2 regions of the Acinetobacter sp. 231_lipA genome follow, and region 1 is predicted to be linked to the other one. Evidence: predicted binding sites of a transcription regulator. Region 1 holds the regulator's gene; the other holds the start of a gene.
The links. The regulator PhoB, encoded in region 1, activates phosphate uptake and scavenging genes when phosphate is short. The targets are predictions, from matches to a motif close to TGTCATNAANCTGTCATAA.

Region 1 (7,501 bases):
ATTGAGGGTTTAACCGGTTCACGCTTTCAATGGCTGCCTTCGCAAGGCACTTACTTTCAAAATGTCGACTACAGCCACATTCGTCCCGATTTAAACGATGTTGAATTTTGCCGCTTTCTGGCAGAGCAGCATGGCATTGTTGGCATTCCTGTTTCCGTGTTTTATCAGCAGGCACCAGAGGCTTTGCGCATGATTCGTTTTTGCTTTGCCAAGACCGATCAAACCTTAGCTCAGGCAACTGAAATTTTGCAAAGCGTATAAATTTTTTTCAGCTTTGTTTTTGCACAAGAACAGGCTTCGCTTACTGAAATACATCGGCTTTTCAACACTGAACTATGCTAGGGTAAGCCTTAGAAATGTAATAAAAATAACCTCAGGATGACTTATGTCAGCACACACCCCATTGGTGCAACAGCAAAAGTTATGGAAAGCCTTTTTTATTTTCCTGATGCCTTTGATTGCCACCAATATTCTGCAAAATCTGTCGGGTACGATTAATACCATATTTGTCGGACAGATGATGGGGGTGCAGGCGATTGCAGCGGTTGCAGTGTTCTTCCCCATCCTGTTTTGTTTAATGGCCTTCGTAATTGGACTATCTGCGGGTTCTACCGTCTTGGTTGGCCAAGCATGGGGTGCACAGAATATTGAAAAAGTCCGTGCGGTGGTCGGCTCCACTATTTTTATGACTCTCATTGGTGGCAGCTTTATTGCATTTTTAGGGGTGATTTTTGCGCGACCAATTTTATCGGCTTTGGGTATCGATGAAGACGTCATGCATCTCTCGTTACCTTATGTGCAATGGATGTTGGCAGGTAGTCCCCTACTGTTTGTATATATTATTTATACCTCAATTTTACGCGGTGTCGGAGACAGTACGACGCCTCTGATTGCCTCTGGCATGACCATCTTGATTGGGCTTTGTGTCACGCCAGTTCTGATTGCGGGTTATTTCGGCTTTCCAAAACTGGGGATTGTTGCGCCTGCTATTGCGACCATTTTAGGCTTTGTTTCCGTGCTGACCTTTTTGTATTTCTATTTGAACTATAAACAGCACCCACTCAGACTCGATGCACAACTGCTACGTCATATTCGCTTTGACCGCCAGCTGAGTAAAATTATTCTGCGCTTAGGGGTTCCAACAGGCATTCAAATGATCACCACCTCGGTTGCGGGTCTTGTGATTGTGGGCCTAGTCAACCGCCATGGGGCCGATGCGACCGCAGCCTATGGTGCGGTCAATCAGGTTCTGAATTATATTCAATTCCCCGCCCTGTCGATTGCCATTGCTGCATCGATTTTTGGTGCACAAGCCATTGGCGCAGGCAAGTCCGAGTTATTGGCCAAAGTCACACGTACCGCGCTCGGCATGAACATTATCATTACGGGCTCTTTGGTGGTCTTGGCTTATCTTTTCTCCAAATACCTCATGGCACTGTTTATCACGGACCATGCAGTGGTTGAGCTAGGGCAACAGCTGTTGTTCATTGTGCTGTGGTCTATTTTATTCTTTGGTGCCAGTGCCATTTTTGCCTCCATTATGCGGGCCAGTGGTACAGTCACCATGCCCATGATCATCAATATCGTTGCGATTATTGCGATTGAAGTGCCCTGTGCCTACTTATTTAGTGAATGGTGGGGACTGCAAGGGATTTGGTATGCTTATGCACTGGCCTTTGTCAGCTTATGCATTATGCAGGGGCTTTATTATCAATTTGTTTGGAAGAAAAAGACCATTGAAACGCTCATTTAAAGCTAAACAGATATTTGATAGAACACGTTTTTGATCATGACACTCTTTAAAATTAAGCATAAAAAAACCCGCCAAGGCGGGTTTTTTTACATCACGACATTAAGACTTTCTTTGGCTTAATTTAGTCGCAAAAGCCGTCACTTTTTGGTAGCCCGTTGGTAAGATGCGCTGAATCAAATCTAGCGTTTTCGCATCATTGCCAATCAATAAACGGCGCTTGTCTTTTTGTACCGCCTCTAAAATTTGACGCGCTGCTTCTTCAGGTGGACAGCGTAATAATTTATTAAAGGTCTGAGCAGATTTCTCAGGGTTCATCCCAATGCTACGCAAGCTGTCATTCACTTTGGCAGCATTGGCAATATTGGTTCGAATCCCACCCGGATGCACGCACAACGCGCTCACACCAGAGTTTTCCATATCTAACTCTTGGCGTAATGACTCGGTAAAGCCACGCACCGCAAATTTAGTAGCATTGTAAGCAGATTGAGTCGGTTGAGCCGTTAGACCAAATAAGCTGGAAATATTGATGATATGCCCATCGCCTGTTTTCTTAATATAAGGCAGAAACTCTTTGGTGCCATAGACCACACCCCAGAAATTAATCCCCACGATCCATTCCAGCTCTTCATAGGATGCACCTTCTACGGTTGAACCCAAAGCAACGCCAGCATTATTAAAAATCATATTCACAGAACCATGATTTTGTATGGTTTCTTCAGCCCACGCTTGCATCGCTAAGCGGTCTGAGACGTCTAATTTTTTCGTGGTGACACGTACATTGCTGCCTTGTAGCAGTTCAACTGTTTTCGCCAACCCTTGTTCATTGACATCACTCAATGATACATGACAGCCCGCCTTGGCCAATAAAAGTGCCAATTGTTGTCCAATACCCGATCCTGCACCTGTAATTGCCGCGACTTTATTTTTAAAATTCTTCATGAAATTGTGGTTGTCCTTTATCTTTGTACATCGACTGTAGATGCTTTTTTTATAATTGACAATATCAATTGTCATAAATTTAATAGCCAAAAGTGTCAAGTCCATGAAAACCACATAGAGATTAAAGCCTACGCATAGGTAGAGTCGTGGTTTATTGCTAAACTATGCAAAACCTTGGCTTTAAAATAGGGCGATGAAATCTGATGACGGCATCTGAACCAGTACAACAAAACAGCGATAACAATAAAACCAAAGAAAGACAATTCAAGGGCTTATCGCTTTCTGAACGTAAACAGCTGCGTCGTGAAAAACTCATTGAAGCAGGAATTGAAGCCTACGGCACTCACGGCTTTTTTGCCGTGACGGTGAAAGATATTTGTAATGAAGCTAAACTTACTGAACGTTATTTTTATGAGTCGTTTAAAAAAAGTGAGCAACTATTTCAAACCATTTTTTTAAAGCTGATCGATGAGTTACAGCACAATGTCATGCAAGCCATTATGCAAGCCTCTTCAGATCCACACAAAATGATTGATGCTGGACTGCGTGCCCTGCTCACCACCTTAAAAGATAATCCCCGCATGGCGCGTATTATTTATATCGATGCAATGTTGGTCCAAGAATTACATAACCAAGCCACCATTCATGAAACCATGACCCGTTTTGACCGCATGATTCAAGCCTTTGTGATGTTGATGATGCCGCAAATTAACCGGTCCGAACGAGAAATTTCGCTGGTTGCCACAGGCCTCAATGGCTATGTCACACAAATTGCGATCCGTTGGGTGGTCAGTGGGTTTAAACAATCCTTTGAAGAGGTTTTATCCTCGAGCCGTATTGTGTTTATTTCACTTCTAGAAACCTTTTCAGATCCCAATACACGGGCAAAATTGGATGTCTAAGACTTTTCACTTGGATGCAATCGGCATTTCCGAATGCAATTTAGATTAAACTTCCATTAATTTTGAATCCCAATATGACGATTTTTTGTCACATTTTTTTGCAAATTTCATCAATCGTCTGTTTTTTGCAATGATACTGTCATAATTAATCTTTGTAATAAGCCTGTCATAAAATTAAAACGGCCTGCCGTTACCTACAATAGGATATTGCGTTGTGAAAGATGACTACATTTTAATCGTCGATGATGAACTTCCCATTCGAGAAATGATTCACACCTCGTTGGATATGGCAGGCTTTCAATGCTTACAAGCAGAAGATGCAAAACAAGCCCACCAAATGATTGTGGATCAGCGCCCTGCTTTGATCTTGCTCGACTGGATGATGCCTGGTGGCGTCAGTGGTGTAGACTTATGTCGTCGTCTCAAGCGCGATGAAAATCTCTCTGAAATTCCAGTGATTATGCTCACGGCACGTGGTGAAGAAGACCATAAAGTGCAAGGTCTGGATGCTGGTGCAGATGACTACATGACCAAACCGTTTTCGACCCGTGAATTGGTTTCACGCATTAAAGCTGTTTTACGCCGCGCTAATGCGCTCAGCGGTGAAAAATCGATTGATGCCAATGGTTTAATCTTAGACCCTGTCAGCCAACGGGTCAGCTTTGGCAATAATTTCCTCGATATGGGGCCAACCGAGTATCGTTTATTGGCCTTCTTCATGACCCATCCTGAGCGTGCCTACACCCGTGCACAACTTCTTGACCAAGTCTGGGGCGGAAACGTGTATATTGAAGACCGTACCATCGACGTGCATATTCGCCGTTTACGTAAAGTGCTTGAGCCTTATGCTGCAGATCGTTTTGTGCAAACAGTTCGGGGTACAGGCTATCGATTCTCTACACGTGCGGATATCGCCCTAGGTTAATTTTGTTTTATGTATGAACCCTACCCGGTCCCTGAACTTGCGCGCGAGCATAAAAAAACGCGATACAGCAGTTTATGGGGCTTTGCCAAACAGGACTTACGTCTCCTTGCCTTTTTCTTGCTGATTGCAAGCTTGATTGGTTTTGGCGTTGGTTATTTTTGGACGTGTATTTCCTTTGCCTTTGCCGTTTTTTTCATTCTGCAAATGCGCTCTTTGTATTTGGTCAATGACTGGATTTCCAATCGTCCCTACGAAGTTCCACCCAACCTGGGGGGCATTTGGGGGGCATTATTGTTCAATGTTTATCGTGCACAGCGCCAAGAACGGATTGTACAAGCGGAAATGGTCGGGTTGATTGATCGGGCACAGTCATCATTGGTCGCTTTGCAAGAAGCCGTGGTGCTGATCGATGACATGCAACAAATTGAATGGTGGAACCCTGCCGCAGAACGGTTATTAGGCATCGAACAAAATGACCGTGGCCGTAATATTTTGACTTTATTACGCCAACCGAGTTTTGTGGATTATTACAATAATATTGATGCGGCACCAGATGGCTTAAAAATGAAGTCATCCAGTTTTGATGAACATTATGTTCAAGTCAAAATGACCCGATTTGGGGGTGAAAGTCGCTTACTAGTCGCCTATGACGTGACCCGCATGCACAATCTCGAACAAATGCGTAAAGACTTTGTCGATAACATTTCACATGAACTACGCACACCGCTCACAGTACTCAGTGGTTATATTGAAACCTTTACAGACCAAGAAGACCTCAACCCACGTTGGAAGCGGGCCTTTGACCAAATGCAGGCACAGGCCAAACGCATGAATGCCTTGGTGAATGATTTGCTATTACTGTCACGCCTAGAAAATGACAAGCAAATTGCTAAAAATCAAATCATTGATATGCCTAGCTTAATGAACCAACTTTATGACGATGCGCATGCCTATAATATTGATTATGGGCATACGCTCAATCTCGATATCGACAGTCACTGCGACTTAATCGGTTCAGATATGGAGTTAGCCAGCGCTTTTAGTAATCTGATTACCAATGCCATCAAATACACGCCGAAAGGTGGAACGGTGACCATGGGTTGGCATGACAATGGTGAACAGGCTTATTTTACTGTGGAAGATACTGGTATAGGCATTGATCCTAAGCACCTGCCCCGTTTAACCGAACGCTTCTACCGTGTCGACAGCGCGCGCAGTCGACAAACAGGTGGCACAGGCTTAGGGCTAGCAATTGTGAAACATGTGTTAATGCAACACCAAGCACATTTAGAAATTGAATCTAAAGAAAATCAAGGCTCTATTTTTAAAGTGATTTTCCCCAAAGAACGCACCTATAATCCTGAATAAGCCTTTCTTCAAAAGCATGAAAAAAGCACCGATATCGGTGCTTTTTTGTCTCTCAACGTCCCTTTAACAAGGACGGTGACCGAGAGCTGAAACGATTAAACTGTATGTCCCATCGCTTCACCCATCACCACAGTCGAGTTGGCTTTAAAGGCTGCATCCCACGTCATTTTGTCTTTTTCAAACAGTACCACAGCAGTTGAGCCTAGGTAGAAACGACCGAGTTCAGCACCTTTGTCCAAGAATAAATTATGCTGATTTAATTCTAAACGGCCAGTCGGTTTCACTTTTCCTGTTGCAACCGTTTCAATCCCCGCCACAATCATAGCGCCAACGAGAACTACGGCCATACGGCCGATTTCTGTATCAAATAAACAAACCATACGTTCATTGCGGGCAAATAGGCCTGGAATGTTTTCAGCAGTGGTTTGATTGACCGAGAACAATTCACCCGGCACATATAAGGTTTCCGTCAATGTGCCTGCAAATGGCATATGCACACGGTGATAATCTTTAGGCGATAAATACACCGTTGCAAACTGACCATTTTTAAACGGTTCAGCCAATTGCGGATCTGCAATTAAATTATCAACGGTGAATTTTTGTCCTTTGGCTTGGAAAATATCACCTTCCACAATTGGACCCAACTGTGAAATCGCACCATCCGCAGGCGATACAATACTGGTCGCATCGGTATCAATATCACGTACACCCTCTTTTAATGCACGGGTAAAGAATTCATTAAAGGACTTAAACTTCAGTGCATTGCTCTGCTCAGCAATCGACATATCAATGCCGTACTGCGCTTTAAACGCGGTGATGACCGCATTTTTCACAATCGGATTTTCGCTGGCTGCGACTCTGCCCACGACACGTGATAACTGATGTTGGGGTACAACACGTTGAGCTTGAATGAAAATTTGTTTTTTTAAGCGTGATGTGAGGCTCAAGACGGCATCTCTCCGGTAATGATAGGACTGTCGAGGCGGTTGCCCCATTCACTCCACGCACCGTCATACGCCTGAATATTCCAACCCAATAAACGACCTAAAATATAAGCCAGTCCTGAACGGTGATGTGACTGACAATACACCACCACAGGTTCATTTAAGTTAAAACCCAATTGCTCTAAGCGTTGCTGCGTGCGTTCTAAAGGGTGCAATCTTAAATGATTTTCACGGTTAAGGGCAGTACTCCATTCAAAATGTAGTGCATTTGGAATGTGACCGCCGCGTCGCGCTGCAAGACGCAGGCCCGTATATTCATCTTCTGTTCGGCAGTCCCAAAGTTGGACTTGGCTGCTTTGAACTTTCTCTAATAACTCAGCATATTCAATTCGATACTGCTGTATTTTGGCTTGATCGACCTGTACTAAAGCACTGACAGGTTCAAACTGCTCCACTTCGGAAGTGGTTGGAAGTCCTGCTGCAAGCCATACATGAATTCCACCATTCAGCAAGCTGGTATTTTCAAAACCTAAGCAGTGTAAATTCCAAATCAAACGCCCTGCCCATGCGCCACCTTCATCATCGTAAACCACCACATGATGCTCAGGTGAAATATTCAAATAACGAATCAGCTCTTGTAAACCTTCCACATCAGGAAGTAGACCGGTGG
Region 2 (7,501 bases), 1.3 Mb from region 1:
AAGAGGACGTTTGGCTTTGAGGCGGGCTTCTTCGGTATCTTCGTCGATATAGGTAGTGATGCCTTTTACTAGTGCGTATTCAAGACGCTTTTCAACCGACTCATTCCGCCATTCAAGATTTTCAGCTTCACGCTGCGCGCCACTATGACCACGGAATTTTTCTGCCACTTCAAGCAATTTTTCTGTGGCGTTTTGACCTGATTCACCTTGGTTTTGGTTCAGTACAACATCTTCAACCGCATCTTTCAGTTCTTTTGGAATATCGTCATAAATCGCCATTTGACCCGCGTTCACGATACCCATGGTCATGCCTTGCTTAATGGCATAGTAAAGGAACACCGAGTGAATCGCTTCACGTACAGGTTCATTACCACGGAAGGAGAAGGAGACGTTAGAGACACCACCCGAGATCATGGCATGCGGTAGGTTCTGTTTGATCCAACCTGTGGCTTCAATAAAATCGACGCCATAGTTGTTGTGTTCTTCAATCCCTGTTGCCACTGCAAACACGTTCGGGTCAAAAATAATATCTTCAGCGGGGAAGCCAACATCATTGACTAAAACATCATAAGAACGTTTACAGATTTCACGCTTGCGTGCAGCCGTATCTGCCTGACCTGTTTCATCAAATGCCATGACAATAATCGCAGCACCATACTGGCGACATAAACGTGCTTTTTCGACAAACTCGTCATAACCTTCTTTTAAGGAAATTGAGTTCACGACAGGCTTACCTTGTACGCATTTTAAGCCTGCTTCAATAATTTCCCATTTTGATGAGTCAATCATGATTGGCACACGAGAAATATCAGGTTCAGATGCCACTAGATTGAGGAAATGTACCATTGCATTTTGCGAATCGAGCATCCCTTCATCCATGTTGATATCAATAATTTGTGCGCCTGCAACGACTTGTTGCTGTGCTACCTCTAGGGCTTCAGCAAATTTTTCTTCACGGATGAGACGTAGGAACTTTTTTGAACCTGTAACGTTGGTCCGTTCACCGACATTAACGAATAATGAATCATCATAAATATTAAAGGGTTCTAAACCACTTAAACGACATGCAGGTCTGGTTTCTGGAATCTGACGTGGTTTTATATCTTTAACCGCATTGTAAATGGCACGGATATGATCAGGCGTTGTACCACAGCAACCACCGGTAATATTGATCAAACCACTTTCTGCAAATTCTTTAATGAAGGCTGCGGTTTGTTCAGGGGTTTCGTCATATTCACCAAAAGCATTTGGCAAGCCTGCATTTGGATGCGCTGAAACAAAAGTATCGGCTACATCAGCAATAGTTTTCACGTGTGGACGCATGGCATCTGCACCCAAGGCACAGTTAAAACCAATTGAGAGTAAGTCACCATGACGCACCGAGTTCCAGAACGCTTCTGCGGTTTGGCCTGTTAAGGTACGGCCTGACGCATCGGTAATGGTCCCTGAAATCATCAGGGGTAATTCACGACCAAGTTGTTTGAACACTTCTTTCACTGCAAAGATTGCCGCTTTACAGTTCAAGGTATCGAACACGGTTTCGATCAAGAGGATGTCTGCACCACCTTCGATTAAGGCGTGCGTTGCTTCAATATAGTTTTCTTTCAGTTCATCAAAGGTAATGTTACGGAACGCTGGGTCATTTACATTGGGTGAAATTGAACAAGTACGTGAGGTTGGGCCAAGTACGCCTGCAACAAAACGTGGTTTATCTGGGGTTGAATATTTGTCGCATGCTGCACGCGCTAAACGTGCTGCTTCACGGTTGATCTCTGGAACGAGGTCTTCCATGTGGTAGTCCGACATCGAAACACGTGTGCCGTTAAAGCTGTTGGTTTCAATAATGTCTGCACCCGCATCCAAATAAGCTTCATGAATGCCTTGAATAATTTGTGGCTGAGTCAGCACCAAAAGGTCGTTGTTGCCTTTGAGGTCAGAAGCCCAATCTACAAAGCGTTCACCACGATAATCTTCTTCTTCGAGCTTGTGACGCTGAATCATGGTACCCATTGCACCATCGATAATAAGGATGCGCTCGGAAAGAAGTGCTTTTAAGGTGGCAAGTGTAGACATTCAAAACTCACAAACAGGTTTTCAAAACGTGCAATATTTTAGCAGAAAAGCAGATTGATTGATGCCTAATTCAAGTGGTATTGGCTATATGGCAAATAAAAAAGGCTGATTTAGCTTTAATTTTCACGAAAGTGAAATATAGAACCGCTATGTTAATAGATCAGAATAAATAGAGATGAAAAAATATTGATTAGAGCAGATTGTTACAGACTACAGACAGCACAGCCAAATGTAAGAAAATAATTCAGCGTAATCCGCACCGAAAAATTAAATTTTGAGCCAGCACAGTGCGTTCAAGGCCTATAGGTGATTTACTGCTGATCTAAAATAAGCCAATTATGAAAAAATTGGCTTCATGTGACACGCATTTGTCATATAATTGTCACAATTAAATTGAACAATAGGGGATATTGATATCCTCTTTAGCCGTCTGCATGAATTCTAATATTCCTCCCGTCCAAGATCAGGTGCACGTGACACAGGTCAAGTCGACGAATGTGCACGTACCTACACCGAAATTTTTTATGCCGGTGTTTTTAACGGTCATTATTTCAACGCTAATTTATATTGGCTTTCAGCTTTCTGCTGACTTATCGCATGTTCCTGCACTGAATCTTTACTCTTTAATCCTTTTAGCGACGGCGTTGTTCATTGCTTTGGGTTTTGAGTTTGTAAATGGCTTCCATGACACTGCCAATGCGGTTGCAACGGTCATTTATACCAATGCACTGTCTGCGCCTGTTGCGGTGATGTGGGCTGGTTTCTGTAACTTCCTTGGGGTTATGGTCGCAAGTGGTGCAGTGGCTTACGGTATTATTGCACTGCTGCCCGTTGAGTTGATTATGAATGTCAGCTCAGGTGCAGGTTTTGCCATGGTATTTGCCATGTTGATTGCTGCGATTTTGTGGAACTTGGGCACATGGTTCTTGGGTATTCCAGCATCAAGTTCACATACTTTGATTGGTTCAATCTTAGGTGTGGGCATCATGAACTACCTGATGCATTCGGGTAGCGGCGCTTCGGGTGTCGATATGGATCAGGTGATTAAAGTCGGTAAAGCTTTACTGTTTTCACCTATGATCGGTTTTGCTTTTGCAGCAGTGTTATTCTTATTGGTAAAAAAAATCTTTAAGAAACAACTGGAACTGTTCCAACCACCTGAAGGCAACAAACCACCACCGCCACTGATTCGTGCCATTTTGATTTTTACTTGCACGGGTGTAAGTTTTGCGCACGGTTCAAATGACGGTCAAAAAGGTATGGGGCTAATCATGCTGATTTTGATTGGTATTGTGCCTTTGGCTTATTCTTTAAATAAGAATTTAGATTCACAGCACATTCAGTCATTTGCTCAACTTTCAGATCAAACTGCGGCTGTGATTTATCCGAATCATAACGATATTGCAGATGAAAAAGCCCGTACGGTAATCACGCAATATATTCAAACCAAAGAAATAACCCCAGAAGTCGTACCTGCTTTAGCCAGTTTGACAGATCATTTGGGTGAGCGTGTTGGCCATTATGGAGATCTTAAAGCTATTCCTGAAGCTGAAGTTTCTGCACTACGTAATGACATGTACTTAAGCACGACTGCGTTCAAACGTTTGGATAAAGCGGATCAATTGCCAGCGATGTCTGAAGCAGGCAAGAAGACAGTAAAAGAATATCGTAGTAACCTTGATTCATTCTTACAGTATATCCCAACATGGGTGAAAGTGGCTGTGGCATTGGCTTTAGGTCTAGGTACGATGGTCGGTTGGAAGCGTATTGTCGTGACTGTAGGTGAGCGTATTGGTAAAAACCATATGACTTATGGTCAAGGCATGTCAGCAGAATTGGTGGCGATGACCACGATTGCAGCTGCTGATGGCTTTGGTATGCCAGTATCGACCACTCACGTGTTGAACTCTGCGGTTGCAGGGACCATGGTGGCAAACAAGTCTGGTCTGAACTTTGCAACAGTAAGAACCATTCTTTCGGCTTGGATCTTTACCTTGCCAGCAACGATCTGTTTATCAGGTGGCTTGTTCTGGTTGTTTCTACAGTTCGTTTAATCTGATTGGTAAAAACCAATGATAAAAAAAACGCTACCTTGGGTAGCGTTTTTTTAGCTCTGTATTTTATGAACGATGCTGTTCATATTTTACTTTTTGAATTTCGCCCAGACTTTGTCTAAAGGTAGTTTATCTGCGGCAAAGCCATAAAGTGCTACAAAGGGCAGTGCAGTACGTGCTAAATAAGCTACACGCCATAAGCCACCATGGTTTGCACCATGCATCATCAGCTCTAAAGGATGTTCAAGTTTGACCTCCGGGTTAGCTACAGACGCAGGATTACGCAGGTCATGGATCCATAAAGCCGCCATGATGGCATTGGTAGTTTCAGGTTTAAAGGCTTCAACATCAAACAAGCTCGCTCCATTAAATGCGGCTTTGAGCAGTGGATTTTTGGTGACAGAATGCGTGGTGGTTGATGGCGCAATGTTGATGCTGACGCGCTGACCTTCTGAGCGAGCAAGCGTTGCACGCCACTGCTGAATACGTTTAGCCAACGCATAGTTCGGCCCTTGTTCAATCACTAAACAGTCGGCGATACCATAAGACTTCGTATTATCCGACTCGATGAGCTCATGTAGGTTTTTCTTAAAAAATAGTTGTCCGCTGAGGGTTGAAATACTCTTGCTAATCATCTGCTGCGTTTTAGAGCGTCCACTGAACTTTTGCTCAGACGCTGTAATGATTTCTTCTGGAACTGCATAGACATCGGTAGGTGTACACATATACATCAAACTGGTATCTGCTTTTTGCGCACTGACATATTGCATGATCGCATCCATTGCAACGGAAACGCGGACATGTTTTTCACCATCCAAATAAGCAATCGCAGCCAAATCTAACTGATGTGGGTTTTGTACCAACCATTGTGCAATTTCAGGCACTTGTGTCAGTAAGTTCGCACCAAGTTTTTCTTTAAGCACAGACACAGGTGTTTCCGCGCTCAAAGCTTCAACTGATGGGGCATATAGCGTGGCATTGCCGTGTTGAATGGTGTCTAAAATTTTGCTCCACACGCGGCTATTCGGTAAATCAACTGCCACAATATTGGCTTTCCATTGGGCTAACCATGTGAGTGGACCCGCTTCAGATGCCGCACCGAACAAAACCATTGTGCGATCTGATAAATCAAACCATTCAGGATGTTCCACACAAGCAATCAGTGCTTCAGCATGACTGGGTTCAATCACACCTGCATCTAACCATGTTTGGATTTGTGCAAGTAAAGCACCCCCTTTGAGTTGTTGGCCTTTATAAGGCACTGACCATTCAGGCGTCGCATGACTTTCGCCTTTGAGTTTAATAGTATGCAGTGGTGCGCTTTCAAGTGACATTACATCTTTGAGGAGATGTTTTTGCCCATCCCGATAAAAATCAAACACATTATGTGCTTTGTTGAGCCCATCTTGTGCCATTTGAATCGGTGCAATTTGATTACGAATCCCAAATTCAACTAAGGATTTAAAATAGCGTGGATATTGTTTACGCCAGCTCTTTTCTGTAAGAGCTGTAACAGAGCTCTGGTGATCAACATTTGCTAAGGCCTCTGCAATAATCTCTTTCCCTGTACGTGAGGTACTAACTTTTTGTGTTTTAGGGTAAGTTGGAAATTGAAGACCATCTAAGGGATTGGACATGCAAGAAATCTCACTGGCATTTGCTATTTATATACAGTTGTAAACATTATCTATGCCAAATCAAATTACTGCTTGGCATTTCATGCCAAATTTATGTAAAAATATATATAATAAAAAAGCCTTCTGAATAGAAGGCTTTTGAGTTTAGCAGCGACCTTTTTGGTCTGTCCTAGTGGGCAGAAATCGCTTTGGCCATGAGGATAATAAGAACGATCATCGACGATGATACTCCCTTCAGGAGTGTGTACCGCACAGGCTGTAAAACTGAGACTGATCATCAAGGTTGCCAATATAGACATTATTTTTATCGCAATTTCCTTGGTTTATAGTTGTCCTGATGTTCATTGTAAAAATCAGGACCACCCATTGCTGTAGAAAAATGTTACTGAGCCTATATGCGTATGGATGCAATCCATGTGCAATCTAGGCGTTCGGCTTTAAATAGGTAACTGGGTTAATTTGTTCAGAAAGTGTGGAATAAGACGCGGCTCTAAAATTAAGGTCATGATGACCCCATAAGCAGCTCCCCAAAGGTGGGCGCTATGGTTGATGTTGGAGTTTCCTTTTTTACCTGCCCAGATGCTATATGCCACGTACAACACTGCAAAAATAATCGCAGGTACGGGAATAAAAAATACAAAAATCAGCTTCCAAGGTTCAAACAACACATAAGCGAACAATACCGCAGAGACCGCACCAGAAGCACCAAGGCTTGCCCAGCGCACATCATTTTTATGTTTTAAATAACTTGGTAAAATGGCAAAAATTAAACCACCCAGATAAAACAAAATAAAACCTAACTCATAGAAGTATTGACGGTAAAAACTTTCAATGATGCTACCAAAGAAAAACAGGGTGAACATATTGAACAGGAGATGCATACCATCGGCATGAATAAAGCCATGGGTAATAAAACGATCGTATTGTCCACGTTGCATCGCAGGAGGCCAGAAAATCAGTCGGTTCATCACGTTCTGATTTGAAAAGGCCACCATAGAAATAATCACCGTAATAATAATGATCGTAACTGTATGATTAAAAGGTAAATCCAACATTTCTGAGATGTTCTGCATATAACTATCTTGTGGTCATAATGCCATTAAATTGAGCGAAAAGATGAACTTTCACAATAAATCCGACAATTTTGGTTGATTTTTTTTAATTACCCCGCATCTTCAGTTAAAATAGCAACTTCAGCTTGAGGAAATGATTGTTATGTCGACTGAGAACAGCAGCACTGCAGTTGCAGAGGAAATTCCAAACTTATTGATTACTCCGACTGCACAAGAGTATTTACGTGATTTATTAGAAAAACAAAATACACCGGGCATTGCTGTACGTGTATTTGTTGAAAATCCGGGTACACCACGTGCTGAATGTTGTATGGCATATAGTGCGCCTGAAGAAGTGATCCCAACCGATTACCGTCAAGATTATCCAGATTTTCCTGCGTATATCGATACACCGTCTATTCCATACTTATTAGATGCAGTGATTGATTACAACAAAGACCGTTTTGGTGGGCAGTTAACTTTCCGTGCCCCAAACTCGAAAGTACCACGCGTCGGTCCTGATGCATCGATTGAAGAGCGTATTACGTATATTCTTCAGTCTGAAATTAACCCAGGTCTAGCAGGGCATGGTGGTAACTGTGCATTGGTTGAAGTCGTTGAAGATGAAGAGCATGGTTTAACGGCTGTACTGAAATTCGGTGGTGGTTGCCAAGGCTGTTCAGCA

Region 2: AC4CUX_RS12530 (inorganic phosphate transporter) is a predicted target of PhoB. The motif match lies at 2,443-2,461, and genes of this name have one in related genera.

What each region holds. Positions count from the first base shown of each region.
Region 1 is NZ_JBZAYU010000001.1:1,268,527-1,276,027, forward strand. It holds gene AC4CUX_RS06445 (methionine aminotransferase) at 1-261, shown strand, start outside; gene AC4CUX_RS06450 (MATE family efflux transporter) at 386-1,753, shown strand; gene AC4CUX_RS06455 (SDR family NAD(P)-dependent oxidoreductase) at 1,853-2,692, opposite strand; gene AC4CUX_RS06460 (TetR/AcrR family transcriptional regulator) at 2,896-3,594, shown strand; gene phoB (phosphate regulon transcriptional regulator PhoB) at 3,809-4,519, shown strand; gene phoR (phosphate regulon sensor histidine kinase PhoR) at 4,529-5,887, shown strand; gene asd (archaetidylserine decarboxylase) at 5,983-6,834, opposite strand; gene AC4CUX_RS06480 (sulfurtransferase) at 6,831-7,501, opposite strand, start outside.
Region 2 is NZ_JBZAYU010000001.1:2,549,239-2,556,739, forward strand. It holds gene metH (methionine synthase) at 1-2,073, opposite strand, end outside; gene AC4CUX_RS12530 (inorganic phosphate transporter) at 2,508-4,127, shown strand; gene AC4CUX_RS12535 (hypothetical protein) at 4,217-5,764, opposite strand; partial or broken gene AC4CUX_RS12540 (hypothetical protein) at 5,920-6,072, opposite strand; gene AC4CUX_RS12545 (rhomboid family intramembrane serine protease) at 6,202-6,819, opposite strand; gene nfuA (Fe-S biogenesis protein NfuA) at 6,980-7,501, shown strand, end outside.